One region of the Kitasatospora sp. NBC_01300 genome, then DNA from elsewhere that is predicted to be linked to it. Evidence: riboswitches for the same ligand, from Rfam matches in the RefSeq annotation. Region 1 holds a riboswitch; each other region holds the start of a gene.
What was found. A riboswitch is a leader RNA that binds a small molecule or an ion and turns the genes downstream of it on or off. The one in region 1 is predicted to bind thiamine pyrophosphate.

Region 1 (12,337 bases):
ACCGCCCGCCTCGCCGCGAAGCTCGGTCTGGCCGACCCGCAGGACCAGGCCGCGCCCGCGCCGGTGGCCACCGCGACCCGGTCCGCCCCGACCCCGGTCGCCCCGCTGCGCGCGGCCTGAGGGCTCAGGAGTCCGGCTGCTCGATCACCTGGGCGAGGTAGAGCGCCTCGCCGAGCTTCTCCAGGAGCTCCAGCTGGGTGTCGAGGTAGTCGATGTGGTGTTCCTCGTCGGCCAGGATGTCCTCGAAGATGTTCGCCGAGGTGACGTCGTTCTTGGCGCGCATCACCACGATCCCGCGCTTCAGGCGGTCGATCGCCTCGACCTCGATCTGGCGGTCCGCCTCGAACATCTCCTTGACCGTCTGGCCGATCCGGACGTGGAACAGCCGCTGGTAGTTCGGCAGCCCGTCCAGGAAGAGGATCCGGTCGGTGAGGGTCTCGGCGTGCTTCATCTCGTCGAAGGACTCGTGCCGGGTGTACTTGGCGAGCTTCGTCCAGCCGAAGTTCTCCTGCATCTTGGCGTGCAGGAAGTACTGGTTGATCGCGGTGAGCTCCGCGGTGAGCTGCTCGTTGAGGAACTCGATGACCTCTGGGTCGCCCTGCATGGCTGGTGCCTCCCTGCGCTACGGCCTGTTGTGACTCCTGCGCTGCGCATCCTGGCATCGAAATGGGAGGAAGTTCCAGTAAGTTCACACTCACTAGGACATGTTTTGGAATATCCGATTTGGGCCGATACGGGCTCGGCCACCGGCTCTTGAGGGCGGGGCGCGTGGTCGCGCCAAGGGGCGCGCACGGCGCGTCGGCCGCCGTCTGTCACCATGGAGTCATGGGTCAGTCCGAACAAGAACCACTTCCGCCGTCTGACCCGAGGCTCCCCCCGGGGCAGCGCGTGCAGCGCGGCTGGCCCGCCCTGCACTACGGGCCCGTACCCCGCTTCAAGCCGCTGACCTGGGACCTCCAGGTGTTCGGCGCCACCGCCTCGGCGGAGAAGCACAGCTGGGACTTCGAGGCCTTCCACGCCCTGCCGCGCACCACCGTCGTCGCCGACCTGCACTGCGTCACCAAGTTCACGCTGCTCGGCAACGAGTGGTCGGGCGTGCCGGCCGCCGCCCTCCTCGACCTGGAGCCCCCCGCGCCCGGCGTCACCCACGTGATGGTCTGGGCCGAGTACGGCTACAGCGCCAACCTGCGGCTGGCCGACTTCGCCGACCTGCGGACGATCTTCGCCACCCACCGCAACGGCGAGCCGCTGACCGCCGAGCACGGCTTCCCCGTCCGGCTGATCGTCCCCGGGCTGTACGCCTGGAAGGGCCCCAAGTGGGTCCGCGCGGTGGAGTACATGCGGGCCGACCGCCGGGGCTTCTGGGAGGAGCGCGGCTACCACAACCTCGCCGACCCGTGGCGCGAGCAGCGCTACTCCCACCAGGAGGAGCCGGGCGACGGCCCGCTGCGCTGAGGGCGGGCCGACGTCCGGAGGAATCCCCTCAGGAGCGAGGAATCTCCTTGGAGCGAGGAATCCCCTTAGAAGAAGGGGAAGTTGACCGTCACCGCGGTGTGCTGAGGGCGCCGCTCGCCGGCCGCCGGGGACTGGCTGGACACCTTGCCGGTGCCGAACAGGTTGACCCCGCTGGTCTGCATCGTGAAGCCGGCCGCCTGGAGCGCCTTCGCCGCGTCGTCCTTGCTCATTCCGGTGACGTCCGGGACGGGCACCATGCCCTTGCTGACCACCAGCGAGACCGCGGTGTTCTCCTGGAGCAGCTGCCCGGCCGCCGGCGAACTGCTGATCACCACGCCCTCCGGCACGGTGTCGTCGTACGTCCCGGTCACGCCGCCCCTGGTCAGCTGGGCCGCGGTCAGCGCGTCGGCGGCCTGGTCGGCGGTCTTCCCGGCCAGGTCCGGCACCGCGATCCGCTTGGGGCCCCGGGAGACGGTCACCGTCACGGTGTCGCTCTTGCGGGTCCGCGCGCCCACCCCGGGGTCGGTGGCGATCACCTGCCCGGCCGGGACGCTCTCGCTGAACACCTCGACGAAGCGGCCGTGCATGCCGTCCTTGTCCAGGATCCGCTGCGCCTCGGCCCGGTCCTTGCCGAGCACGCCGGGCACCGGCCCGTACAGCCCCTCGGACAGCCCGTACGTCGCGCCGCCGACCGCCAGCACCAGGGCGGTCAGCGCGGCGACCCAGATCAGCGGCTTGCGGGGGAGGCGGCGCAGCAGGCCGGGCCGGCGCCCGCGCACCGGGGTCGGCTCGTCGTACGGGCGCGGCTCGACCAACAGCTGGTCCAGCAGCTCCGCCGGCACGTCCAGCACGCTGGTGGGCTCCGGCGCCGCGTCGACGGGCCCTGCCGGCTGCTGGATCACCGAGGTCGGCTCGCTGGTCGGGTAGCGCGGGCTGGGCCGGGTGGAGGCAGGCGGTTCGGCGTCCAGCTCGGCCGGGGTGAGCGTGCGGCGGATCCGCTGGAGGGCGGCGAGCAGCTCGACGGCGTCGTACGGGCGGGCGTCGGCCGTCCGGGCGCAGGCGCCGGCCACTATGGCGTCCAGCCCGGGGCCGACGGCCGGGGCGATCAGCGAGGGGGCGGGGACGTCCTCGTGCAGGTGCTTGTACATCACCTGGACGGGGTTGTCGCCGGTGTGCGGGCGGCGGCCGGTGAGCATCTCGTAGAGCAGGATGCCGGCCGCGTAGACGTCGACCCGCTGGTCGGTGGGGGCGTCCGGGAGGATCTGCTCGGGGGCCAGGTAGGAGACGGTGCCGAGGACCGTGCCGCCGGTCGCGGTGCTGGTCGAGGTGGGTGCGCCGTCGGCGGTGCCGAGGACCCGGACCAGGCCGAAGTCGGCGACCTTGACCAGCCCGTCCTCGGTGATCAGCACGTTCTCCGGCTTGACGTCCCGGTGCACCAGCCCGGCCCGGTGGGCGGCGCCGAGGGCGGCCAGCACCGGCTCCAGCACGTCCAGCGCGGCCCGCACGGACAGCGCGCCGCGGTCGCGCAGCAGGTCCCGCAGGGTGCGGCCGGGCACGTACTCCATGGCGAGGAAGACGTTCGCGCCGTCCGCGCCCTGGTCGAAGACGTTCACCACGTTCGGGTGGGAGAGCCGGGCGACGGCCTTGGCCTCGCGGATGAACCGGGTGGTGAAGCCGTCGTCCCCGGCCAGCGCGGGGTGCATCACCTTGAGGGCGACGACCCGGTCCAGCCGGGTGTCGGTGCCTCTGTAGACGGTGGACATCCCGCCGGTCGCGATGCGCTGCTCGACCCGGTACCGGCCGTCGAGCAGGGTACCGATCAAGGGGTCGTGCAGTGCCATGTCCACCCGAAGAGTCTAGGCCTCCGGCTGTCGGCCGGACCCGGAGGACATCGCCTCCGGGCCCGGCTGTGCCCGGTTTGTGACACGGCACACGCGGGCGGGTGCCGGGCGCCGGAGCGTCAGAACGCCGGGTGCTCGCGGGTGTCCAGCTCCGCCCGGCCGGCCATCGCCGAGGAGGCCTCGGCGTGGAACCGGCGCGGGATGCGGCCGGCCCGGTGGGCGAACCGGCCCGCCTCGGCGGCGTGCCGCATCGCCTCGGCCATCAGCACCGGGTCCTGCGCCCTGGTCACCGCGGAGGCGAGCATCACCGCCGCGCAGCCCAGCTCCATCGCCAGCGCGACGTCCGAGGCGGTGCCGGCGCCCGCGTCCAGGATCACCGGGACGCCCGCGCCCTCCACGATCAGCTGGAAGTTGTGCGGGTTGCGGATGCCCAGGCCGGAGCCGATCGGCGAGCCCAGCGGCATGATCGCCGCGCAGCCGACGTCCTCCAGCTTGCGGGCCAGCACCGGGTCGTCGTTGGTGTACGGCAGCACCGTGAAGCCGTCGTCGACCAGGGTCTCGGCGGCGTCCAGCAGCTCGATCGGGTCCGGCAGGAGGGTCCGCTCGTCGGCGATCACCTCCAGCTTCACCCAGTCGGTGCCGAGCGCCTCGCGGGCCAGCCGGGCGGTCAGCACGGCCTCCCCGGCGGTGAAGCAGCCCGCCGTGTTGGGCAGCACCCGGATGCCGTTGCGGGTCAGCACGTCCAGGACGGAGCCCTGGGTGCCGGCGTCGACCCGGCGCATCGCCACGGTGGTCAGCTCGGTGCCGGAGGCCAGCAGCGCCCGTTCCAGGATCTCCAGGCTGGGCGCGCCGCCGGTGCCCATGATCAGCCGGGAGCCGAAGGACTCCCCGGCGATGGTCAGCAGGTCGTCAGCCATGTCAGCCTCCCTGGACGGCGGTGAGGATCTCGATCCGGTCGCCCGCCGACAGTTCCGTGGCCGGCCACGAACTGCGGGGCACCACGGCCTCGTTGAGGGCGGCGGCGACGCCGCTGTGGGCGGCGCTGAGGGTGGCCACCACCTCCGCGAGGGTGGTCGTGGCGGACACCCGGCGGGGCTCGCCGTTGACGGTCAGCCCGATCTCGGTCGGCGCGGTCCGGGTCGGCGCGGTCTGGGCCGGTGTGGTCTGGGGTGGTGCGATCTCGGTCATGCGGAGGCCTTCGCGGTGGAGCGGTCGGGGGAGAACCGGGTGGGTGTGAACGGCTGTGCAAGCTCAGGGAGTTCGCCGGTCGCCAGGTACTCGGCGAGCAGGTCGGCGGTCACCGGGGTGAGCAGCACGCCGTTGCGGTAGTGGCCGGTGGCGGCGACCAGCCCGGGCAGCGCGGTCGGGCCCAGCAGCGGGGCGTTGTCCGGCGAGCCGGGCCGCAGCCCGGCGGAGGTCTCCAGCAGCGGGAGTTCGGTGATGCCCGGCACCAACTCGTGGGCGTCGCGCAGCAGTTCGTACACCCCGCCGGCGGTGACGGTGGTGTCGTAGCCCTGTTCCTCGGTGGTCGCGCCGATCACCAGCTCGCCGTTCTCCCGGGGCACCAGGTACAGGTGCTGTCCGCGCACCACCGCGCGGACGTTGCGGGACAGGAACGGCCGGTACGCCTCGGGGATCCGCAGCCGCAGGATCTGCCCCTTCACCGGGCGGACGGCCGGCAGCACGCCCTCCGGCAGCCCGGGCAGCCGGTGGCTGTGCGGGCCGGCCGCGAGCACCACCTGGTCGGCCCTCCGGGTCTCGCCGGTGCCGAGCCGGGCGCCGGCCGCGCGGCCGCCCTCGACCAGCAGCCCGACGGCCTCGGCCCGGTGGACCACGACCCCGGCGAGCCCGCAGGCGGCCACCAGGGCGGTCAGCAGCCGGCGGGGGTCCACCTGGTGGTCGTCCGCGACGTGCAGGCCGCCGCGCACGCCGGGGGCGAGCATCGGCTCCAGCCTGCGGGCCTCCCGGCCGGTCAGCCAGGCCGAGTCCAGGCCGAGCCGCTGGTGGAAGGCGTGCAGCTCGCGCAGTTCCTCGCGGTCGTCGGAGTCCAGCGCGACGGCGATCGTGCCGCACCGGCGGTACCCGGTGTCCAGGCCGCCGCTCGCCTCGGTGAGCGCGGCGGCGAAGTCCCCGTACCGCTGGTTGGAGGCCATGCCGAGGCGCAGCAGCGGCTCCTCGCCGTACTGCAGCTCGGTGACCGGGGCGAGCATCCCGGCCGCGACCCCGGCCGCCCCGCCGCCGGGGGAGGGGTCGACCACGACGATGTTCCTCAGCCCGCGCTGGGCGGCGCGCCAGGCGACGGCGAGGCCGATGATGCCCCCGCCGATCACCAGCACGTCGGCGTGGGTTTCCTCGGGCAAGCGTGACAAGGCTGCTCTTCTCCCTTCGCCGGAATGACCCGGATCAGGTTCGGACGGTCGCGGGCCGTGCCAGCCCGCCTCTCAGCCCGGTACGCCGGGCTCCCGTGATGGTGCCCCCACCATAACGCCGGGGGCGGGCCCGGCCGAAGGCCCGTACGCGGGGTGGACGGGCCGATGGCCCCGGCAGGGCGCTGAGTACAGTGACGGGCGTGGCAGAGCTGAACGCAACGGATCAGGTGGTCGTCGTCGGGGCCGGGCTGGCCGGGGCGCAGTGCGCCCTGAAGCTGCGGCAGGGCGGCTGGCGGGGGCGGATCACGCTGGTCGGGGAGGAGCCGCACGCGCCGTACGACCGGCCGCCGCTCTCCAAGGACGTGCTGCTCGGCGAGGCCGACGCCACCACCCTGGACATCGACTACCCGCAGCTGGGCATCGAACTGTTCACCGGCCGCCGCGCCACCGGCCTCGCCCCCGGCGTGCTGCACACCGACGCCGGTGACCTCCCGTACGACGCCCTGGTGATCGCCACCGGCGCCACCCCGCGCGCCCTGCCCGGCGCCGAGCGCGCGCACCTGCTGCACACCCTGGACGACGCGCTGGCGCTGCGCGCCCTGCTGCGGCCCGGCCTGCGGCTGGTGCTGGTCGGCGCGGGCTGGATCGGCGCCGAGGTGTCCACCGCCGCCCGCGCGGCCGGCTGCGAGGTGACGGTCGTCGAGGCGGGCCCGGCGCCCGTCCCCGGCGCGCTGCCGGCCGAGGTCGGTTCGGCGATGGCCGCCTGGTACGCCGAGGCCGGCGTCGACCTGCGCTGCGGGGTCGGCGTGGCCGCCGTCGAGGAGGGCGCGGTGCTGCTCGCGGACGGCTCGCACCTGCCCGCCGACGAGGTCGTGGTCGGCGTCGGCGCCCGGCCCGCGACGGGCTGGCTGGCCGGCTCCGGCGTCGAGCTGGACGGCACCGGCGCCGTCCTGGTGGACGGGCGGCTGCGCACCGGCCTGCCCGGCGTCTTCGCGGCCGGGGACTGCGTCAGCTACCCGTCCGCCCGCTCCGGTGCCCGGCTGGCCGTCCAGCACTGGGACCACGCGTTGCAGTCCGGCGAGGCCGTGGCGGCCGCCGTCCTCGGCGCGGACGCGCCGCCGTACGACCCGGTGCCGTACTTCTGGTCGGAGCAGTTCGGGCGGATGGTCCAGTACGCCGGGCGGCACGCCGAGGGCGACGAACTGCTGTGGCGCGGCGGTCCTCAGGACGCCTCCTGGACGGCGCTCTGGCTGCGCGACGGGGTGCCGAGCGCGCTGCTGGCCGTCGACCGGCCGCGCGACCTGACCCAGGGCCGCCGGCTGATCGAGCGCGGCACCGCGCTGGACCGGGCCCGCGCGGCGGACCCCTCGGTGCCGCTGAAGTCGGCGGTCGCGGGGTAGCGGCTGGTGCGCGGGGGGCTGTGGAGGTGGCAGTCTGGTGGCGTGAGTGAGATTGAAAGCAAGATTGAATCCCTGGTTTCCGAGTGGATGTACCTGCCCGACATCTCGGAGCAGTGGGGGGTGCGCGTCACCGAGGTGCGCGACCTGGTCCGCAGCGGCGGGCTGATCGCCGTCCGTCGGGGCCCCAACAAGTCGCTGCAGGTCCCTGCGGCGTTCATCGACGGCCAGGGGCTGGTCAAGCACCTGTCCGGCACCCTGACCGTGCTGCGCGACTGCGGGTACAACGACGTGGAGATCCTGGAGTGGCTCTTCACCGAGGACCCGTCGCTGCCCGGCAGCCCGATCCAGGCGCTGCAGGAGAACCGCGGCACCGAGGTCAAGCGGCGCGCCCAGGCGATGCTGATCTGATGGCGGCGGACACACCGCGCCGGCGGCTGGCCGACGCCCGGCTGTACCTGTGCACCGACGCCCGCCGGGAGCAGGGCGACCTCGCCCAGTTCCTGGACGCGGCGCTGGCGGGCGGGGTGGACATCGTCCAGCTCCGCGACAAGGGCCTGGAGGCCAAGCAGGAACTGGAGGCCCTGGAGGTCTTCGCGGACGCCTGCCGCCGTCACGGCAAGCTGCTGGCCGTCAACGACCGCGCCGACGTCGCGCACGCGGCCCGGCCGGACGTGCTGCACCTCGGGCAGGACGACCTGCCGGTGCCGGCCGCCCGGGCGATCCTCGGCGACGAGGTGCTGATCGGCCGGTCCTGCCACGCCGAGTCCGAGGTGGACGCGGCGGTCGCCGAGCCCGGTGTGGACTACTTCTGCACCGGCCCGGTCTGGCCGACCCCGACCAAGCCGGGCCGCCCGGCGCCGGGCCTCGGCCTGGTCTCGTACGCGGCCGAGCAGAGCACCGACCGGCCGTGGTTCGCCATCGGCGGCATCGACCTCGGCAACCTCGACGAGGTGCTGGCCGCCGGCGCCCGCCGGATCGTCGTGGTCCGGGCGATCACGGCCGCCGACGACCCGCGGGCCGCCGCCGCCGAGCTCGCCCGGCGGGTGCGCTCGGCCTGACGGCCCCGGGGGCCGTCACCGTTCTCCGTACCTGCGGATCCCCCTGCGTGCGGATCTCAGTACTTGCGGACGGTGGCGGCCTCGGCCAGGGCCAGCAGCACCGTGCGGGCCTGCTCGTCGGCCAGCGGCGCCGCCGCCAGCGCGGCCAGGGACTGCTCCATCAGCTCGTCGATCCGGCGCTCCACCCGCTCGGGCGCGCCGCTGCGGGCCACCAGGTCGCGCAGCCCGGTGACCTCCTCGGGCGCCAGGTCCGGCGCGCCGAGCCGCTCGTCCAGGTGCCGGGCGTCGGCGGCCGGCAGGCCCCGCATCGCGTGCGCCACCAGCAGGGTGCGCTTGCCCTCGCGCAGGTCGTCCCCGGCCGGCTTGCCGGTGACCGCCGGATCGCCGAAGACGCCGAGCAGGTCGTCCCGCAGCTGGAAGGCCTCGCCCAGCGGCAGCCCGAACGCCCCCAGCGCCGCCACCAGCTCCGGGCCGGCGCCGGCCAGCAGCGCGCCGACCTGGAGGGGCCGCTCGATCGTGTACTTCGCCGACTTGTAGTGCAGCACCGTCTGCGCCCGGTCGAGCGCGCCCTCGTCGGCGGAGTCGCCGGCCACCGGCTCCAGGACGTCCAGGTACTGGCCGACCATGACCTCGGTGCGCATCAGGTCGAACACCGGCTTGGCGGCCAGCACGGCGGCCGGTTCCAGGCCCGAGCGCAGGAACAGCTCGTCGCACCAGATCAGCAGCAGGTCGCCGAGCAGCACCGCCGCCGAGGCGCCGTACTGCTCGCGGTCGCCGCGCCAGCCGTTCGCCCGGTGCAGCGCCTCGAAGCGGCGGTGGATCGAGGGCAGGCCGCGGCGGGTGTCGCTGCGGTCCATCAGGTCGTCGTGCACCAGGGCGCTCGCCTGGAGCAGTTCCAGCGCGGCGGCCGCGTTCGCGATGCCCTCGCCGCCGGCCGGGCCGCCGGCGCCGCGCCAGCCCCAGTAGCAGAAGGCCGGGCGCAGCCGCTTGCCGCCGTCCAGCAGGAAGTCGCGCAGGGCGTCGGCGGCGGGCACGAGCTGCGGGGAGATCTTGTCCAACAGGGCGGACTGGCCGTCCATGAACGCGGCGAGGGCGGCGTTGACGCGCGCGCGGACGTCCTCCACGTCTATGGGGTTGGCCGGCCGGTTGCTGGACGAGGTCACGATGAGGCTCCGCTGGTTCGCTGGGGTTCAGCAAGCGTAGCGGGGTGGCCGGGAACGGATGTGCGAGCGGGCGTGTGCGCGGGCGTGCGGGCGCACCGGGCGCGGGACCCGAACGCCGGTCGGAATTCGTCGGCCCACGGATGGAATCACGGATGGAATACGGACGGAACGCGGATGGAATGTCGTCCACCACTTGTCTCAATCCGTGGTACCGAGTTGTCCGGCCCCTTCGAACGCCCGATAACCTGCCAGCATGGCACTCGGCATCGCTTCCACCAGACCGGACCGCGCACTGACGGTCCGCGAACTCCTGGCAGCAGGAAAGCGGTCCTTCTCCTTCGAGTTCATGCCCCCGCGCACCGAGGTCGGCGAGCAGCGACTCTGGGACGCCATCCGTCGGCTCGAACCGCTGGACCCCAACTTCGTCTGCATGACGTACGGCGCCGGCGGCTCCTCGCGCGAGCGCACCGTCAACATGGTCGGCCGGATCGCCACCGAGACCACGCTGACCCCGGTCGCCCACCTGACCGCCGTCGACCACTCGATCGCCGAACTGCGCAACATCATCGGCCAGTACGCCGACCAGGGCGTGCGCAACGTCCTCGCGGTCCGGGGGGACCCGCCCGGCGACCCGATGGGCGAGTGGGTCAAGCACCCCGACGGCGTCACGTACGCGTACGAGCTGGTCGAGCTGATCAAGGGCATCGGCGACTTCTGCGTCGGCGTCGCCGCCTCGCCGAACATGCACCCGCGCTCCACCGACTGGGACGAGGACATCCGGCACTTCGTCGGCAAGGTCCGGGCGGGCGCCGACTACGCGATCACCCAGATGTTCTTCGAGGTCGACGACTACCTGCGGCTGCGCGACCGGGTCACCGCCGCCGGCTGCGAGACGCCGATCATCCCGGAGATCATGCCGGTCACCAACGCCAAGCAGCTGGAACGCTTCCCCCAGCTGAGCGGCTCCGCCTTCCCCGCCGACCTGGAGGCCCGGCTGCGGGCCGCCGTCGACGACCCGGCGGCGCTGCGCGCGATCGGCATGGAACACGCCACCGCGATGGCCGAACGCCTGCTCGCCGAGGGTGCGCCCGGCCTGCACTTCATCACGCTCAACCACTCCACGGCGACGCTGGAGATCTACCAGAACCTCGGCCTGCACCAGCGCCACGCGTAGGCCCCGTCCGGGGCCTCGCCCGCCCCCGCCCGGGGCCCGCGGACCCGGACGTCCACCGGCCCGTCACCGCCCCGACGGTGACGGGCTCGGTCGTGTGCGCCCCGGCCGCGACCGGCGGGAACGCGATGCGGTACCCCGGCCGTTGAACCGGTACAGTCGCCGCACACGCGCGGCGAGCGCGGGCACGCGACTGGAGGTAGCGGGCGGATGGGCATCGGATACCTGCTGCTGTACGTCGCGTTGGCGGTGGTGGCGCTCTGGCTGGTCGCCGAGGTCCTGCTGCAGAACCGGGCCCCGCTGCACTGGCGGGCCCTCGCCCTGGTCGGCTTCCTCGGAGTGGCCGCCGGCATGGTGCTCGGCTCCGTCCCGGTGATCGGCGCCGGCGCCGCCCTCTTCGCGGCCGGCCAGACCTTCGTCACCCTCTCCGTCAAGCGCGGCTACCGGGCCGGCTGGTCGCTGCGCAAGGCCGACGGCTCGCTGCCCGGCCCGCTCGCCAAGGTGCCCCTGCTCGGCGCCCTCACCGGCGGCGCGGCCGCCGTGGCCGCGGTCGAGGCCACCGAGAAGCGGATCGGCGAGGTCAGCGCCGTCGAGGAGGCCCCGGTCGCCGCCCCCGACCCGGTCGCCGAGGACGTCCCCGAGGTCGAGCAGACCGCCTCCTTCGAGATGCAGGAACTCGCCCAGGACGGCGTCTACGCGCCCGCCTACTACGAGCAGCAGCAGGCGCAGGCGCCGCACGACCCCTACGCCGAGGCCTACCAGTCCGGCTACGACAACGCCGCCCAGCCGCAGCCGGCCTACGAGCAGCAGCAGTGGCAGAGCCAGCAGCAGCCCGCCTTCGCCTACGACCAGGGCTACGGGGCCTACCCCCAGCAGTCCGACCCGTACAACGGCTACCCGCAGCAGGACCAGTACCAGTCCTACCCGCAGCAGCAGCCCGGCTGGGAGCAGCACCCCCAGCAGCAGTGGCAGACCCCGCAGCAGCACCCCGAGCAGCACCTGGAGCAGCACCCCGGCCAGCAGCCGGGCCAGCACCCCCAGGGCATCCCGCAGCAGCAGTCCTACGACCACACCTACGGCTACCAGCAGCAGAACACCTGGCCCCAGGGCTGAGCTCCGGCGCCGGGGCCGCTACGCGGGGCCGATCAGGTTGGCGGCGATGCAGGCGGACATGCCGGCCCGGGCCAGTCCGCCGCCGGGGTGGGCCGCCCCGCCGATCAGGTAGAGGCCGGGGACGGGCGACTCGTTGGCGGGCTGGAGCCATCCGCCGCCGTCTCCGGCGAGCGCGGGGCGGGGGACCGACCCGCCGAGGGCGCCGGTCTCCCGGCGGGTGTCGTCCGGGGTCCGCGCGACCCGCCACAGCACCCGTTCGCGCAGGCCCAGGCCGGCGGCGTCGGCGTGCGCCAGCAGCTGGTCCGCGTAGCGCTCGGCGATCCCGGGCGCCGTCCAGTCGACGTCGCCCTGGGCGGGGACGGTCGCGGTCAGCACCACGCTCTCGTGCGCGTCGTCGGGGCGCAGCGAGGGATCGTCCGGGCGCAGCACCTGGAGGGTCGGGCGCTCGCAGGGCGGGCCGGGGACGGTCAGGGTGTTCTGTTCGGCCGCCGGGTCGGCGGCGTGCACCACCGTCCGGTGCGGGGTGCCGGCCGGCCGGGCGCCGCGCAGTGCGAGCAGCACGCTGAACCGGCCGGGGACCCCGGACGGCTCCCGGTGGTCGGGTCCGGGCTCCGGCCCACGGGCGGGGCCGTCACGGAACAGCGTCCTGGCGTCCATCGAGGAGACCACCAGGTCCGCGTCGATCCGGCCGCCCGGGGTGTCGACGCCACGGGCCCGGCCGTCCTCGACCAGCACCTCGGTGACCGGGGTGTCGAAGCGGAACTCCA
Region 2 (12,337 bases), 2.1 Mb from region 1:
CGCCACCGGTTCGGTGGTCTCGGCGGTCAGCCTGCCTGCGGCGGCCGGCGCCCGGGCGCTGGTCTACCTGGGCGCGCTGCGGCTGCCGCTCGGTCCGGTGCTGGCGATGCCGGGCCGGTACGCGCTGCTGGTGGCCCCGTACTCGCTGGACGCGCTCGGCGAGATGCTCGCTCAACTCCCTTGGGTGCCGGGCTCGTTGCGCTATCACGGGGTGGACGGCTTCCTGCCGCTGCCGCCCGGCGGAGCGGCCGGCCGGGTGCGCTGGGTGCTGGCCCCGCGCCCGGACGCCGACGGCGGGGTGTGGCTGCCGCAGGTCGGGCCGCTGCTGGGCGAGTTGGTGGAGGCGACGGTCCGACTGGACAGCGGTCGCTCGGCGTACTGATCCGCCGGTCCGTTCCCGGGCCGCTCGTCGGGGCCCTGCGGAAAACAAAAGATCCGGCCGCTGGCGACGGGGGATGCACCAGCGGCCGGACTCTTTAGACAGTAACAAGGATCCGCGCCCGCGCCAATTTCCAAGACGCCCTGCCCGCCCGGAAATTGCGGCTCCATGGCGACAATGTGACGCGTATCACCCGGATCCCGGGCGCTTTAGTTCAAGGTGACCTGACGGTTCACCAGGTTCGCGCGGGCACGCCGCTCCTCGGCGGTCAACGGGGTCTCGTCGGCGAGCACCGAGGCCAGCCGCTCGGCGAACTCGGCGGCCGGCTTCTCGCAGTCGGCGGCGGTCATGGCGAGCGGGAGGTCCCAGACCGGGACGGTCAGGCCGTGCGCGCGGAACGAGCCGACCAGGCGGGTGTCCGGGCCGAGCGAGGACTGGTCGGCGGCGCTGAGCCGGGCCAGCGCGTCCAGCAGCCGCTCCTCGGGCACGGTCATCACCCAGCGCAGGTGGTTCTTGTCGGGGGTGCCGCACCAGTAGGCGGCGTCGGCGCTCGCCAGCTTCTCGGTCGGGATGGCCGAGGCGTTGGCGCGCTCCAGGGAGGCGGCGACCTCGCCGGTCGCGGTCTCGGCGTCCTCCAGCCAGAACTCGAAGCCGGTGTGCACGGCGGGCGTGAACGCGGCGGTGACGTCCAGCAGGTCCTGGAGCCGGCGCCCGCCCGCCTCGGTCCGGCGGGACGGCACCGGGTTGCCCGGCTCGGTGGCCAGCGCCAGCTCCAGGGCGTCCGCGAGGTCGCGGCTGAGGTCGCCGGAGGAGGACTGGGTCTGCAGGCCGAGCAGGATGGAGCCGTCCTGGCGGCGCAGGGCCGGCCAGGCCAGCGGCAGCACGGTGGCCAGGGTCACCGACGGGACCTCGCCGGTGGCGCCCTCGGCCACCCCGGCGGCCAGCGTCAGCGGCACCGTGGCGGCGGGCACCAGCTCGCGCAGCGCGACCCAGTCGGCCTCGCCCGCCAGGCCCTCGAACGGGCGGTGCACCAGCTCCTGCACCGCGTGCGAGGCCTCCCGGCCGTGACAGGCCTTGTACCGGCGGCCCGAACCGCAGGGGCAGTTCTCGCGGGCCCCCACCACGGGGACCTCGCCCGCGACGGCGGTGGTGGACTGACGCTGCGGCGCCTTCTTGGCGGCCTTCTTGCCCATGGTGCGGCTCTCCCGGGAACGGTGGTCCTTTGCTCCGGGCAGCCTACTGACGTTCCCCCGGCGCGCGGGCACACGCCGGGCGGACGGGTGGGGAGCGCGCGTCGGTTCAGGCGCTGCGGGCGTCACCACCGGTGCGCCGGGCGTGCCGGGCCCGGGCGGGCAGCGCCGCCCAGACCGTCACCTCGCCGGGCGCGTCGCGCACGCCCCAGTCGCTGGCCAGCTGGTCGACGATGTTCAGTCCGCGACCGCCGCGCGAGGTCAGCGAGGGGCCGGCGGGCAGCGGCCGGGTGGTCGCGCCGCCGTCGGTGACCTCCAGGGTGAGCACGCCGTCGGCGTGCAGCTGCCAGCGGACCAGCACGCCGCCGTCCGTTCCGCTCCCGTGCTCGTCGCGCTCCCGGCCGCCCGTGGCGGAATGCGTCCCGGAGGGGACGCCGACCAGCAGCTGGTCCACCACCTCGGCCCGGGCGCCGCGCCCCAGGGCCCGCAGCGGGCCGAGCGGACGGGCGTACCGACAGGCGTTGCTCAGCAGTTCGGAAAGGATCAGTACGGCATCATCGATGACCGGCTCCGGTATCTGCCGGTCACCCAGATCTCGACGCAGTCGGCGCCGTGCGACCCCGACACTCGCCGGGCCGTGCGGCACTGCCATGGTCGATGAAGTCGGCACTTCACGCGCCACCATCAACGCCACCCCCGGACCTCCTTCAGCGTATGCCGAGGGAGAGATGCCCCTTGGTAATGCGTCGGAAACGACCGCCGGACGATCCCGCGAGGACATTTCAAGCGATTGCGACCGAGGGTGGACCTGAGGTCATTCCGTGCTCACCGTGCGTCGCCCCGGCGCATGAATTCCGGCAATAACGGGCCCGGAAGGTTTGACTGCCGACCAGAACGATCAGGTTGTGTCCGGGCTTTGCGGGTGGATTTGCGGGCGGCCCGCCGTCCGACGCCGGATCACCGGCCGAGCTGCGCCAGGACCTCGGCGGGCCGGTTGGTGATGATCGCGGACACCCCGAGCTCCAGGCACAGTTCCACGTCGGCCGGTTCGTCCACGGTCCACACGTGCACCTCGTGCCCCAGCTCGCGCAGCCGCGTCACCAGCTGCGGGCGGGCCCGCACCAGGTCGATGCCCGGTCCGGCGATCCGCGCCCCGCCGGGCAGCGGGGAGCCCGGGCGCAGCCGGCCGACCAGCGGCAGGGCCCGTTCGAACAGGAACACCCGCCGGTACTCCGGCGCCGAGGCCGCCACCCGGTCCAGCCCCACCGAGGAGAAGCTCATGATCCGGGCCGAGGGGCGCTCGCCCTCCCGGTTCGCGCCGATCTTGAAGCGTTCGAGCGTCCGCAACAGTTCGGCCTCCACCCGGCCGCGGTAGCGCACCGGGTGCTTGGTCTCGATCGCCAGGTCCACCGGGCGGCCGCAGTCCACCACCAGCTCCAGCAGCCGCTCCAGCCGCAGCACGCCGCGCAGCTCGGGGTCGGTGCTGGGGCGGCCGGTCTTCCAGGCGCCGAAGTCGTACGCCTCCAGCTCGGCCAGCGTCATCGCCGAGACGGTGCCCTGGCCGTTGGAGACCCGGCCGATCCGGCGGTCGTGCACGCAGACCAGCTCGCCGTCGGCGGTCAGCCGGACGTCGCACTCGACCGCGTCCGCGCCCTCGTCGAGCGCGCGCCGGTACGCCGCCAGGGTGTGCTCGGGCAGGGCGTGCGAGGAACCGCGGTGGGCGATCACCTGGACGGGCGGCGTGCTGCGCGCCGCCGTCGAGGACGGGTCTGTGCTGGTCACGGGCCCCACGATAGGCGGCGGAAGTGACGCGCAGGCGAAGACGGCCCCAATCCGCGGGGCCGTCTTCGGTGTCGGTCGGTCAGCTCAGCGCCGCCCTGCGGGTCAGCGGGGTGAGCGCCCAGGTGACCAGCGCGGGCACCAGGAAGGCGAACAGCGAGGCGGACGTCCACTCCTGCGGGGTGAAGTGCAGGGCGTCCTGGGCGGAGGTCCAGAAGCCCGTCCACCAGCTGGCCACCGCGGTCGGCGCGATGAACTGGTAGACCGCGAAGCCCAGCACCCACGGCAGCAGCATCAGGCGGCGCGAGGGCGCGTCGGCGGAGAGGTTCCAGCCGTACCGGCCGGCGCCGAAGAAGTAGTCCACCGCCAGCACCGCGAGCAGCGGCACGAAGACCGAGCCGATCAGGCCGAGGAAGTTGGTGTAGGTGTCGGTGAACTTGTCGATCTGCAGCGCCAGCACGGTGATCAGCAGGCCGATCCCGCCGGTCAGCACCCGGCGGTCCACCTTCGGCAGCAGGTTCTGCACCGACATCGCGGTCGAGTACACGTTGGCGAAGGACTGGTCCGTCTCGCGCAGCACCAGCACCAGCAGGAACAGCCAGCCGGCCCAGACGCCGAGGAAGGAGTCGAAGATCCTGTTCGGGTCGCCGTCGGACTGCAGCAGGGCCATCAGGCCGAGCACGTAGCACCAGACCTGGGCGATCGTGTAGCCGGAGAAGCTGCCCCAGAACGCCGAGCGCGCGGTGCGCGAGTGCCGGGTGTAGTCGGCGGCCAGCGGGACGAAGGAGATCGACACCGCGATCATCGCGTCGGTGGCGCCCAGGAAGCCGTGCCAGTTGCCGGCGCCCGGGTCGGGCACCCCCTGGCGGCCCAGCTGGACGGTGAAGTACACCATCGCGACGGCGACCGCACCGGCCACGAAGCGGCGCAGCACCGCGATCGAGCCCAGCGGCCAGATGGTCAGCGCGGTGGTCAGCGCGCCCGCCAGGAGCACGAACAGCCAGCGGTAGCCGTCGGTGTGGGCGACGGTCTGCGCGCCCGCCGCGATCGTCAGCAGCTCGAACACGCCCCAGCCGACGCACTGGACGATGTTCAGCACGGTCGGGACGTACGACAGCCGGGTGCCGAACAGCCCGCGCAGGTTCGCCATCGCGGGCGCGCCGGTACGGGCCCCGATCAGCGCGGCCACGCCGAGCATCGCGGTGCCGACCACGGTGCCGGCCACGATCGCGGTCACCGCGGCGGCCAGCGACAGCTCGCTGCCCTTGGCGCCGAGCACGGTCGCGGCGGTGGAGAAGCCGATCAGGCTGACGCCCAGGTTCATCCAGAGCGCGAAGTGGTCCCGGAAGCGCAGCGTGCGCGGCGGCTCGGTGTCCAGTACGAGCGGCGCCTCGGCACGCTCCGGGCGGTCCAGGACGGCGGTCGCCGTGCCGGTGGGGTCCGCGTGACCGCCGTCACCGCCGTGAGCGGCCGGGGACGGTTCGGGGAAACCCTTGGACGCGGGCGCGCCCGAAGAAGAGGATGGCGAAGCAGGCGACATGGCCGATACTCCCTACGCCGGCATTACCCGGACAGGTTCCGGCGGTCTGCGCCCCCTCGACGGTCCGCCCACGATCCCGTGGCGTACGGTCGACCAGCGCACTCTCAGCCTGGACGGTCCAAGCTCCCGCGTGTCAGTTGTGAGCGACAGGCTAACCGGCCCGGGGGTGAACGCCAAGGCCACGGGGTGTGCGGCCCGCATCGCGGGACGCCCGGCGGAGGTGGGGGAGCCTCCGGTCGTCGGCCGGTCGCCGGTTCGGCCGTCGACTTGCCCGTCGGCTCGGTCGTGTTGCCCGTCGGCTCGGTCGTGGGCCCGGTCGTCGGCGCAGGACAGCCTGGTCGGCGGCCCGGCTGTCGGCGGCGGCTAAGGATTCTTATGAGTTATTCAGAGGGGTCCTTACGGCAAACGAATCGGCAGTACGAAAAACTATGGTCCTTGGTTCTGTCAGCTATGGAGGTCGTTCGTGAGCACCGAGCGCGAGGTTGGGCCCACCGGGCCGCAGGGGGAGCAGCCCTCGGGCGGCCAGGCGGCGGCTGTTCCCGCTTCCGACGGCCACGCCTCGGGCGGGCACCAGCCGACACTGGCCTTCGGCCGGGTCCCCGAGCCCGGGGCCGCTCCGGCCGCCGAGGCAGCACCGGCTGAGGCCGCGCCGACGGAGGGCGTGGCGGCCGACGGTGTTCCGGCCGAGGGCGGGTACCAGCCCACGGTGGCCTTCACCAAGGTCCCCGCGCCGGAGGCGCCCGCGCAGGCCCCGGCCGTGCCGGTCGCCGACGCGCCGGCCGCCCCGGTCGACGCCGCCACCGGCTACATCGACGCGCCGCCGCCGGTCCTGCCGCCGGCACCGCCGGTCCCGGCCGCGCCGGCGGCACCCGTCGCACCCGTCGCCGAGAGCCCGGCCCTGCCGCCGGGTGCCAACCCGTACGCCACCCCGGCCCACGGCGTCCCCGCCGCCGGCCCGCACGACCCGTACGGCACCCCGGCCGCCCCCGGCGCGCCCGCCGCGCACCCCGCGCCCGGCCACCACCCGTTCGGCGCCGGCCAGCCGCTCGGCGGCTGGGGTGCCGCCCACGACGCCGGCGGCGGCGCGGGCTACCCGGGCGGCCCGGCCGGACCGCTCGGCTACCCGGCCGACTACCCCGGCGGCCCCGGCGGCCCGCGCAAGAAGCGCGGCGGCCTGGTCGCCCTGATCGCCGCCGTCGCCCTGGTCGCCGGCGTGGCCGGCGGTGCGCTCGGCGTGACCGTCGCGGACCGCAACGACAGCACCAACAGCGCCGACGACCACCGCAGCACCACCGTCCAGGCCAGCAACACCCAGAAGAACGAGCCCGCCCCCGGCTCGATCGCCGGCATCGCGCAGAAGGCGCTGCCCAGCGTCGTCACCATCAAGGCGCAGGGCAACGGCGAGTCGGGCACCGGCACCGGCTTCGTCTTCGACACCGAGGGCCACATCCTCACCAACAACCACGTGGTCGCGCCGACCCTCAACGGCGGCAAACTGACCGTCAAGTTCGCCGACGGCACGTCCTACAACGCGTCCGTGCTGGGCCACGCCGAGGGCTACGACGTCGCCGTGGTCAAGATCGACAACCCGCCGAAGAGCAAGCTGGCCCCGCTTCCGCTGGCCGACTCCGACAAGGTCAACGTCGGTGACGCCACCGTCGCGATCGGTGCGCCGTACGGCCTGGAGTCCACCGTCACCAGCGGCATCGTCAGCGCCAAGGACCGCCCGGTCGCCTCCGGCGACGAGACCGGCGGCCAGTCCTCCTACATGAACGCGCTGCAGACCGACGCCTCCATCAACCCCGGCAACTCCGGCGGCCCGCTGCTCGACTCCAGCGGCTCGGTGATCGGCATCAACTCGGCGATCCAGTCCAACGCCTCCGCCAACGGCCGGGCCGGCAGCATCGGCCTCGGCTTCGCCATCCCGATCAACCAGGCCAAGTGGGTCGCCGACACCCTGATCAAGACCGGCAAGCCGGTCTACGCCAAGCTCGACGTGCTGCGCAACGACGACTACAAGGGCGACGGCGCGCAGATCCAGACCCGCGACATCCAGGGCCAGCCGGCCGTCACCCCCGGCGGCGCCGCCGACAAGGCCGGTCTCAAGCCGGGCGACGTCATCACCAAGCTCGGCGGAGTGCCGATCGAGAACGGCCCCGCCCTGGTCAGCCGGATCTGGACGCACAAGCCCGGCGAGACCGTCGACGTCGAGTACACCCGCAACGGCCAGCAGTTCAACACCAAGGTCACCCTCGGCCAGCGGGACGGCGACAGCTGACCCCCACCCGCACGAAACGGTGTGCACCGAACCCCGCCGGACCCGTTAGGCTGACCTCCGCCTGGAGAGCTGCCCGAGCGGCCTAAGGGAACAGTCTTGAAAACTGTCGTGCGGTGACCCCGTACCGTGGGTTCGAATCCCACGCTCTCCGCTGGTTGGAGAACCACCTGCTCAGGGCGGGTGCCGAGATCACTCGGCACCCGCCTTCCGCGTTTCCGGGGGCGGGGGTTGACCCTGACACGGTGGCAGGGGGTGGAGTGGGGGCACCATGTTGAACATCGGAGACTTCGCCAGCCACGGCCGGGTGTCGGTGCGGATGCTGCGCCACTACGACGCGATCGGGCTGCTGCGGCCCGCCAGGGTGGACCCGGTCAGCGGGTACCGGTCCTACGAGGCGTCCCAACTCGCCCGGCTCAACCGGGTGATCGCGCTCAAGGAGCTCGGCTTCACGCTGCAGCAGGTGCGGGCCGTCCTGGATGAGCAGGTGGACGCGGCCGAACTGCGCGGGATGCTGCGGCTGCGCCGGGCCCAACTCGCCGAGGCGATCGCCGCGGACGAGCAGCGGCTGACCCGGGTGGAGGCGAGGCTCCGGACGATCGAGAGCGAGGGGACCATGTCCGCACACGACGTCGTACTGAAGCGGGTGCCGTCCGTCCGGGTGGCCGAACTGACCGCAGTGGCCGCGAGTTACCAGCCGGAGGACATCGGACCGGTGATCGGCCCGCTGTTCGCGGAGCTGTGCCGGCGGCTGGCCGAGGCCGGGATCGCCGAGGCGGGCCCGTCCGTCGCCCGGTACGAGGACGTGCCGGAGGGCGAGGGCACGGTGCTGATCCGGGTGGCCGTCCCGGTCGGGCCGGCGGTGGAGCCGGGCCGGTACGGCTTCGCGGTGCTCGACCTGCCGCCGATCGAGGAGGCGGCGACGGTCGTGCACCGCGGCTCGATGGACGAGGCGATGGGGAGCTTCCAGGAGCTGGCCCGCTTCATCGACGCGAACGGCTACCGCTCGGCCGGCTACGCCCGGGAGCTCTACCTGGAGTGCCCGGACGACCCGGCGCGGTGGGTCACGGAGTTCCAGGAGCCGGTGGTCCGCCGGTAGGCCCGATCCGGCCGGGCCTCATGCCCGCGGATCCGCCGGGGCCCACTTGCCCGGCCCCCGGCGGGCGGGCAGAGTGCGGTGGAGGCGGCGGGCGGCGAGTGGAGGCGGCGATGGGTGACCTGACGGACCGACTGGCGCAGGGCCTTCCGGCCGGGGCGGTGGTGGTGGATCCGGACGTGACCGCCGCCTACCGCCACGACATGGCCGGCTTCTGCGCCGCCGGTGCGCCCGCCGTGGTGGTGTTCCCGGAGACGGTCGAGCAGGTGCAGCACGTGCTGCGCACCGCCACCGCGCTGCGGGTGCCGGTGGTGCCGCAGGGGGCGCGGACCGGGCTGTCGGGGGCGGCGAACGCCGTGGACGGCTGCATCGTGCTGTCGATGGTGAAGTTGAACCGGATCCTGGAGCTCGACCCGGTGAACCGGATCGCGGTGGTCGAGCCCGGCGTGGTGAACGCCGAACTGTCGCGAGCAGCCGAGGAGTTGGGCCTGTCGTACCCGCCGGACCCGTCCAGCTGGGAGTCCTGCACGATCGGCGGCAACATCGGCACCGGCGCGGGCGGGCTCTGCTGCGTGAAGTACGGCGTCACCAGCGAGTACGTGCTCGGCCTGGACGTGGTGCTGGCGGACGGGCGGCTGCTGTCCACCGGGCGCCGGACGGCCAAGGGCGTGGCCGGGTACGACCTGACCCGGCTGCTGGTCGGCTCGGAGGGCACGCTGGGCGTGGTGGTCCGGGCGGTGCTCGCGCTGCGGCCCGCGCCGGCGCCGCAGCTGGCGCTGGCGGCGGAGTTCCCGAGCGCGGACACGGCGGGCGCGGCCGTCTGCGAGGTGATGGCGTGCGGCCTGACCCCGTCGCTGATGGAGCTGATGGACGCGGTCAGCGTGCGGGCGGTCAACGACCTGGGGCGGATGGGGCTGCCGGAGACGACCCGGGCGCTGCTGCTGGTGGCCTTCGACGGGCCGGACCGGGAGGCCGGGCTGGCGCGGGTGGCGGAGCTCTGCCGGGCGGCCGGGGCGACCGAGGTGGTGCCGGCCGAGGACGAGGCGGAGTCGCAGCTGCTGCTGGAGGCCCGGCGACTGGCGCTGCCCGCGCTGACCATCGGGGTGGTCAGCCACGCCGGGGACGGCAACACCCACCCGATCGTGATCTTCGACGGCTCGGACGCGGAGCAGGCGGCGCGGGCGCAGCGCTCCTTCGACGAGATCATGGCGCTGGGGCTGGAGCTGGGCGGCACGATCACCGGGGAGCACGGGGTGGGGCTGCTCAAGCGGGACTGGCTGGCGCGCGAGCTGGGGCCGGTCGCGCTGGACCTCCAGCGACAGCTGAAGGCGGTCTTCGATCCGCTGGGAATCATGAACCCGGGCAAGATGGTGTGATGTTATTTCCCCCCATATTTCAGTACGACTTTCCGATGGTCTGGGAATGGCTGGAAAAGTCGACATGGGAGGGTGGTCGAACTTTTCGGGGGCGCGTTTCCTGATTTCCCTGCGCCGGGGGTGGTGCGCCTGGTGGCTCGCGTGACGGTGGAGCGCCCTGTCTGAAGGGCCCTCCGGGAGGCTGCCGTCCAAGCAAAGTGCCAGCTCAGTAGGGGTGTGTCGGCGCGCTGTCCGATTTTCGGTCCGTTATGCGCAGCCCGGGTGGATATCACGCTAACGGGCGAAAACTGCTCCGTCGACTAGTGCTTTGTCGATTTGTTGCGGAAGTCTGTCTCTCGGCGTCGCAGCCCGCAGGTGTTCGTCTGGCCGGCGAACTCCCGCACCCCCTGCTCGACAATTGCACGATTTACAGCTTCTTGGAGGCTCTCATGGCTCGCATCCACACCCGCCGGGTGGCCGGACTCCTGCTCGCCGCCCCGCTCGCGGCCGGCCTGCTGCTGGCCGGCGCCGGCGCTGCGGCGGCCGACAACGGTGCGGGCGCCGGTGCCGGCTCCAACGCCGGCGTGGTGTCCAACGTCGGCACGGGCAACGTGTTCGGCGGGGTCGACGGCAACTACATCTCCACCCAGCAGACCGCCACCGGGACGGGTGCCTCGAACCAGAACAACACCCTCGCGGTGAAGGACAACGCGGGCACCATCCTGGCCGGGCAGTCCAACAAGAACATCAACGTCGTGTTCGCCCCGATCTTCCACTGATCCGATCGGGCACCACCGACGGCGGGGGCGCCGGAGGTGGGCGGCCGCGGGTGAGCTGAGCACTCGCGGAGGGGCTCGAACCAGTCTCCGGGCGGAATCGCCGCCCGGGCGCGGATCAGAACAGCGCATGACCGGCCAGCGGAAAGGGTCACCGCGAAGCCGGCCTCGTGGGCGGTGCCGCCATCGGCACCGCCCACGAGTGCGTCCGGGGCCGGGAGCGAACCGCCCGGGCCCGCTCGTCGCCGGCTGCCCGTCGCCGCCGGCAGCGTCCGGCGCCGCCCGGTAGCGTCCGTCGCCGCCGACACCGCCCGGGACCGCCCGGGACCGCCCGGGACCGCCCGTCGAGGCAGGCCCGGACTGCGCGAACGCGTCCAGCGAGGGCCCGCGCCCGGAGCCGTCGGTGTTCGGCGGTACGGTTGCGCTCCGACAGCGCACCACGTGCCCGGGCCCGGGAAGGACGGCCCGGCCGGGGCGGCGACCGCGGCAACCGGAGGAGAGGGCGCGCGATGGCGGCGGAGGAGGAGGGCCTGACCGGCCCGGGCGAGGCCTGGCCTGCACCGGAGCCGGATCCGCGATCCGGGCCGGACGCCCGCCGGGAGCCGGCCGAGCACCGGCCCGAGCCGAAGTCCGTGCCCGAGCTGCTGCTCGGACGCCCGCCGATGGCCCGCCCGCTGCCGACCTTCGACGCCGAGGCCGCGCCCGCCGAGCCCGGCCCGCTGTTCGTGGACTGGCTCGCCACCGCGCTGGCCGCCGGCGTGCCGGACCCGCAGGTGGTCACCCTCTCCACGGTCGACGGGGACGGCCTGCCGGACGCCCGGGTGCTGGTGCTGCGCGACGTCGACGCGTCCGGCACCGGCTGGGTCTTCTCCGCCGCCGCCGACAGCCCCAAGGGCCGCCAGCTGGCCGACCACCCGGCCGCCGCGCTGACCGTCTACTGGCCCCAGCTGGGCCGCCAGGTCCGGGTCCGCGGCACCGTCGAGCGGGCCGCCGACCTGGTCGCCGCCGCCGAGTTCGCCACCCGCTCCCCGGACGCCCGGGTCGGCGCGCTGGTCGGGCGGCAGAGCGAGCCGATGGCCTCGCTCGCCGAGTACGACGAGGCCGTCGCCGTCGCCCGCCGCCGGCTGGAGGCCACCCCGGACGCCGTCGCGGCCGGGCACGCGGTCTACACCCTGTGGGCGCACGAGGTGGAGTACTGGCAGGGCGACGCGCAGCGCCGGCACGTCCGGCTGCGCTACACCCGCACCGGCCCGGTCCGGACCCCGGAGTGGTCGCGCACCCTGCTGTGGCCGTAACGGTCCGACGGTCCGAGGGCCAGGCCCTCGGACCGGCCGTGCCGCCCTACCGCCGCCCGGTCAGCGTGGCTCCCACGCTGGCCGCCACCACGCAGCCGATCCCGGCCAGCTGCGGCACGCCCAGCAGCTGGCCGAGCACCACCAGGCCGACCAGCGCGCTGACCGCCGGCTCCAGACTGACCAGCACGCTGAACACCCGCTGCGGCATCCGCCGCAGCGCGGTCATCTCCAGCGCGTACGGGATCACCGGCAGCAGCAGCGACACCCCGGCCACCGCGGCCAGCAGCCCCAGCGGCGAGGCGCCGGGCGCGGTCAGCCCGTCCCAGGCCTGGCCGAGTCCGAACGGCGCCAGGGCGAGCGCGCCGACCGTCATCGACACCGCCAGGCCCTGGAAGCCCTGGAAGGCGGCGCCGACCTTGTCGGTGAACAGGATGTACGCGGCGTAGCAGGCGGCCGCCCCGAAGGCGTAGAGGAGTCCGACCGGGTCGAGCCCGCCCCCGTCGCCGCCCTCGCCGAGCAGGGTCAGCAGGACGACGCCGCCGGCGGCGAGCAGCGCCCAGAGCAGGTGGCTGGCGCGCCGGGCGAAGACCAGGGCGACCGCGAGCGGGCCGAGGAACTCGATGGTCGCGGCGGTGCCCATCGGCAGCCGGTC
Region 3 (4,826 bases), 1.8 Mb from region 1:
GCGGTGAAGCTGTTCCGGTTGGACGAACTGGACGTCGAACGCGCGGCGAACGACGGCGCGTACCTGCGCTTCCTGCGCGAACCGCGGATGTCCGCCGGGCTCTACGCGCTCTCCCCCGGCGACACCGACCCGCAGACCGCGCACGACCAGGACGAGATCTACCAGGTGATCAGCGGCCGCGCCGAACTGACCGTCGGCGCCGAGACCGCCACGGTCGGCCGCGGCACCGTCGTCTACGTCCCGGCCGGCACCCCGCACCGCTTCCACCACGTCACCGAGGAACTGCGGGTCCTGGTGGTGTTCTCCCCGCCCGAGGGCTGACCGTCCGCGGACCGACCGTCTAGGGTCCTGGGCATGAGCAAGAGCCTGACGGAAGAACTCTGGGCGGCCATCGAGCCGGTGTACGCCGAGATCCTCGCCCACCCCTTCATCGGCGGCCTCACCGACGGCACCCTGCCGCGTGCGGCCTTCCGCCACTTCGTCGTCCAGGACTCGCACTACCTGCGCGACTACGCCCGCGCGCTCGCCGTCTGCGCCGCCAAGGCGCCCGGCGAGGAGGACGTGCGGGCCTTCGCCGACGACGCCGTCGGCGCACTGGCGGCGGAACAGGGCATGCACGCCGAGTTCCTGACCGCCTTCGGCGGCAGCGCCGAGGAGGCCGCCGCCGAACCGGTGCTGCCCACCACCCGGGCCTACACCAGCTACCTGCTGGCGACCGTTTACGGCGGCTCCTTCGCCGAGGCCGTCGGCGCGGTGCTGCCCTGCTACTGGATCTACGCCCGGGTCGGCGAGGCGCTGCTCGCCCAGGGCTCCCCCGACCCGCTGTACGCCAAGTGGATCGCCACCTACGGCGACGAGGCGTTCCAGTCCGTCGTCCGCCGGGTGCTGGCGCTCACCGACCGCCTCGGCGAGGAGATCTCCCCGGCCGAACGGCGCCGGGTCGTCGAGCACTTCACGACCACCTCGCGCTACGAGTGGATGTTCTGGGACGCCGCCTGGCGCGGCGAGCGCTGGCCGGTCTGACCGCTGGTCGCAGGGGGTGCGGGGCCCTTCCCGGGGGTCGTCCCCGAGTCCCGCACCCGGGTCTCCCCGGGGCCCCGGGTCGGGGTGATCTAGGGGTTCTCTCCGGGCCGACGGGCCTCGTTCCGGCACTCGTGTCCCCGTACGATCGAAGTACCGAAAGCAAGCGGGATGCGGCACCGGACGGCAGCCGACCCCACGGGGAGAGAAGGAACGGTCATGGCTGAGCTCTGGAAGTCGCTGCCCTCCTGGGTGCGGAACATCGTCATCCCGGTGCTGGTCCTGGTGCTGCTCTGGAACATCCTGGGATTCGTCTTCGGTGTCGTCGGCGCCCTGCTGAGCATCATGATCAAGGTGCTGGTCGTCGCCGGCATCGCCGCCGCCGTGGTGGTCCTGGTGAAGAAGGCCGCCAAGGGCTGAGCCGCTGCCCGAGGCCCGGCCCCCTGGACGGCGGTTTCCAGGGGTCGTTGCAACACGTGGTGAGTTGATCAAGCCGCGATCAGTTTATGCAGGCGCTCGGCTGGGGTTTCCCAGCCGAGCGTTTTGCGTGGGCGGCCGTTGAGTTCGGCGGCGACGAAGGCCAGATGTTCGGGAGCGTGGACGGACAGGTCTGTGCCCTTGGGGAAGTACTGCCGCAGCAGGCCGTTGGTGTTCTCGTTCGAGCCGCGCTGCCAGGGGCTCGCGGGGTCGCAGAAGTAGACCGGGACGTCGGTGGCGATGGTGAAGCTCTTGTGGGCGGCCATCTCGGAGCCCTGGTCCCACGTGAGCGAGCGCACCAGGTGGGCGGGCAGGGTCTGGACGGTTTCCACGAGGGTGTCGCGGACCTGGTCGGCGGTGCGGCCGTTCGGCAGGTGTAGGAGCATGACGTAGCGGGTGGCGCGTTCGACCAGGGTTCCTATGGCGGACTTGCCGTCCTTGCCGAGGATCAGGTCGCCTTCCCAGTGGCCGGGGACGGCCCGGTCCTCGGCTTCGGCCGGCCGCTCGCTGATCATGACCATGGGGTCGGTGAAGCGGGGCTGGCGGCAGTTGGCCTGCCGCTGGGGTCTGCGGCGGGCCCGGCCACTGCGCAGGGCACCGGCCAGTTCGCGGCGCAGTTCGCCGCGGCCTTGGACGTAGAGGGCCTGGTAGACGGTTTCGTGGACCACGTGCATCTCCGGCCGCTCGGGAAACTGTGCCCGTAGAGCGTGACAGATCTGCTCCGGGCTCCATTTCCTGTCGAGGTGGTGCTGGATGAAGTCCCGCAGCCCGGGTATCCGGCCGATCTTGCGGGGTTTGGGACGTGGCCGGCGGGCGTCGGCCCGGGCCTGGGCCGCGTGTGGGCGGTAGGCGCCGCTCTCGGGGTGCCGGTTGCGCTTGATCTCGCGGCTGACCGTGGAGGGGCTGCGGCCCAGCTCGGCGGCGATGGTACGGACCGCCGCCCGCTCTCGAAGCCTGTCGGCGATGTGGATGCGCTCGTCCTCGCACAGGTAACGGGAGGGACCGGAAGGCGGCACCACCGCGTGAATCGGTGGTGCCGCCTTCTGCCGTCGGTCGGCGCTGCGGCCGTTGCGCCACCGACGGCCTGTCCGGGGGGTGATCCCGACGATCCTGCACGCCTCGGTGTTGCTGTAGCCCTGCTGCATGAGCCGGGAGTATGCCGCTCGCTCCCGGCTCAGCTTCACGGGCCCCTGAGCCGTCCGGTCCTTGCGGATCTCGAAGTCCAATGCATCCCCTGAACTGGGGTGTTGCAACGACTCCTAGAACCCAAGGACGGGGGGCCGGGCCTTCGGCGTTCCTGGCGCGGCGTCCGGCCTGGTGGGGCGTGCTGGACCTGCGGCGATCGGCTCGCTACGGTGTTGGGCGTCATGTGCAGGCAACACCGCCTGCCGACGCGGGAGCTCGGAGCACCGGGCTGAGAGGGCGCTGACCGGGACGTCGACGGACGGACCGACGGCTGCGTCGACCGCAGGAACCTGACCGGGTAATGCCGGCGTAGGGAGTATGAGGTCAGATGACCACGTTCGAAGCACAGCCGCAGCCTGCCCGCAGCACCGGGAACAGCGGCACTGAGGTCGGCGATACCGCCACCGCCACCGTCACCAGCGCGGGCACCGGCTACCCCACCCCGGCCTGGCGCAAGGCCTACCGCGAAGGGTCCCGGCCCGACCTGCGGGTCCCGTACCGCGAGGTGCAGCTCACCAACGGCAGGACCGTCCCGCTGTACGACACCTCCGGCCCGTACACCGACCAGGCCTACGAACCCGACGTGCGGCGCGGCCTGCCCGCCCTGCGCGACGCCTGGATCCGCCAGCGCGGCGACGTCGAGGAGTACGACGGCCGCGAGGCGCGCCCCGAGGACGACGGGATCAAGCACACCTCGCCGCGCGGCGGAAACCTGCGCAACCTGGACGCCGTCTTCCCGGGCCGCCCGCGCCGCCCGCTGCGCGGCCGCGGCGGTGCCGCCGTCACCCAACTCGCCTACGCCAAGCGGGGCGTGGTCACCCCCGAGATGGAGTTCGTGGCGCTGCGCGAGGGCCTCGCCCCCGAGTACGTGCGGGCCGAGGTGGCCCGCGGCCGGGCCGTCATCCCGGTCAACGTGAACCACCCCGAGGTGGAGCCGGCGATCATCGGCACCAACTTCCTGGTGAAGATCAACGCCAACATCGGCAACTCCGCCGTCACCTCCTCGATCGAGGAGGAGGTGGAGAAGATGACCTGGGCCACCCGTTGGGGCGCCGACACCGTCATGGACCTCTCCACCGGCCGCAACATCCACACCACCCGCGAGTGGATCCTGCGCAACTCCCCCGTGCCGATCGGCACCGTGCCGCTCTACCAGGCCCTGGAGAAGGTCGACGGCAAGGCCGAGGACCTGAGCTGGGAGGTGTACCGGGACACCGTCATCGAGCAGTGCGAGCAGGGCGTCGACTACATGACCGTCCACGCCGGCGTCCTGCTCCGGTACGTCCCGCTGACCGCCCGCCGCAAGACCGGCATCGTCTCGCGCGGCGGCTCGATCATGGCCGCCTGGTGCCTGGCGCACCACCAGGAGAACTTCCTCTACAGCAACTTCGAGGAGCTCTGCGACATCCTCGCGCGCTACGACGTCACCTTCTCGCTCGGCGACGGCCTGCGCCCCGGCTCCATCGCGGACGCCAACGACGAGGCGCAGTTCGCCGAACTGCAGACCCTTGGCGAACTCGGCCGGATCGCCCGCGAGCGCGACGTCCAGGTGATGATCGAGGGCCCGGGCCACGTCCCGATGCACAAGATCAAGGAGAACATGGATCTCCAGAAGGAGATCTGCGACGAGGCGCCGTTCTACACCCTCGGCCCGCTCACCACCGACGTCGCCCCAGGCTACGACCACATCACCTCGGGCATCGGCGCCGCGATGATCGCCTGGTGGGGCACCGCGATGCTCTGCTACGTCACGCCCAAGGAGCACCTGGGCCTGCCCAACCGCGACGACGTCAAGACCGGCGTGATCACCTACAAGATCGCCGCCCACGCCGCCGACCTCGCCAAGGGCCACCCCGGCGCCCAGGACTGGGACGACGCCCTCTCCGACGCCCGCTTCGAGTTCCGCTGGGAGGACCAGTTCAACCTGGCCCTCGACCCGGAGACCGCCCGCGCCTTCCACGACGAGACCCTCCCCGCCGAACCCGCCAAGACGGCCCACTTCTGCTCCATGTGCGGCCCGAAGTTCTGCTCGATGAAGATCAGTCAGAAGATCCGCGCCGAGCACGGCGACGGTTCCAGCGCCGTGGAGACCGAGTTCGACGCCGAGGCCCTGGCGGGCATGGCGGAGAAGTCCGCCGAGTTCG

Region 2: linked by a shared signal. The riboswitch ahead of OG556_RS18225 (cytosine permease) and the one ahead of thiO (glycine oxidase ThiO) in region 1 are both predicted to bind thiamine pyrophosphate.
Region 3: linked by a shared signal. The riboswitch ahead of thiC (phosphomethylpyrimidine synthase ThiC) and the one ahead of thiO (glycine oxidase ThiO) in region 1 are both predicted to bind thiamine pyrophosphate.

Annotation. Positions count from the first base shown of each region.
Region 1 covers NZ_CP108408.1:2,025,384-2,037,720, reverse strand. Annotated here, with positions in the region: gene OG556_RS09100 (bacterioferritin-associated ferredoxin) at 1-120, shown strand, start outside; gene bfr (bacterioferritin) at 125-604, opposite strand; gene OG556_RS09090 (molybdopterin-dependent oxidoreductase) at 826-1,455, shown strand; gene pknB (Stk1 family PASTA domain-containing Ser/Thr kinase) at 1,521-3,296, opposite strand; gene OG556_RS09080 (thiazole synthase) at 3,416-4,213, opposite strand; gene thiS (sulfur carrier protein ThiS) at 4,215-4,484, opposite strand; gene thiO (glycine oxidase ThiO) at 4,481-5,656, opposite strand; TPP riboswitch at 5,660-5,772, opposite strand; gene OG556_RS09065 (NAD(P)/FAD-dependent oxidoreductase) at 5,857-7,065, shown strand; gene OG556_RS09060 (Rv2175c family DNA-binding protein) at 7,108-7,473, shown strand; gene thiE (thiamine phosphate synthase) at 7,473-8,123, shown strand; gene OG556_RS09050 (polyprenyl synthetase family protein) at 8,180-9,286, opposite strand; gene metF (methylenetetrahydrofolate reductase [NAD(P)H]) at 9,540-10,460, shown strand; gene OG556_RS09040 (hypothetical protein) at 10,668-11,570, shown strand; gene OG556_RS09035 (phytoene desaturase family protein) at 11,589-12,337, opposite strand, start outside.
Region 2 covers NZ_CP108408.1:4,083,265-4,095,601, forward strand. Annotated here, with positions in the region: gene OG556_RS18205 (bifunctional DNA primase/polymerase) at 1-382, shown strand, start outside; gene OG556_RS18210 (DUF5926 family protein) at 589-1,572, opposite strand; gene OG556_RS18215 (ATP-binding protein) at 1,679-2,221, opposite strand; gene OG556_RS18220 (glycerophosphodiester phosphodiesterase) at 2,527-3,351, opposite strand; gene OG556_RS18225 (cytosine permease) at 3,431-4,888, opposite strand; TPP riboswitch at 4,881-5,028, opposite strand; gene OG556_RS18230 (S1C family serine protease) at 5,352-7,166, shown strand; tRNA gene OG556_RS18235 (tRNA-Ser) at 7,230-7,317, shown strand; gene OG556_RS18240 (MerR family transcriptional regulator) at 7,435-8,262, shown strand; gene OG556_RS18245 (FAD-binding oxidoreductase) at 8,373-9,635, shown strand; gene OG556_RS18250 (hypothetical protein) at 10,064-10,393, shown strand; gene OG556_RS18255 (pyridoxal 5'-phosphate synthase) at 10,900-11,685, shown strand; gene OG556_RS18260 (DMT family transporter) at 11,732-12,337, opposite strand, start outside.
Region 3 covers NZ_CP108408.1:3,866,996-3,871,821, reverse strand. Annotated here, with positions in the region: gene OG556_RS17285 (cupin domain-containing protein) at 4-321, shown strand; gene tenA (thiaminase II) at 355-1,023, shown strand; gene OG556_RS17275 (DUF5326 family protein) at 1,240-1,440, shown strand; gene OG556_RS17270 (IS30 family transposase) at 1,509-2,642, opposite strand; TPP riboswitch at 2,881-3,015, shown strand; gene thiC (phosphomethylpyrimidine synthase ThiC) at 3,011-4,826, shown strand, end outside.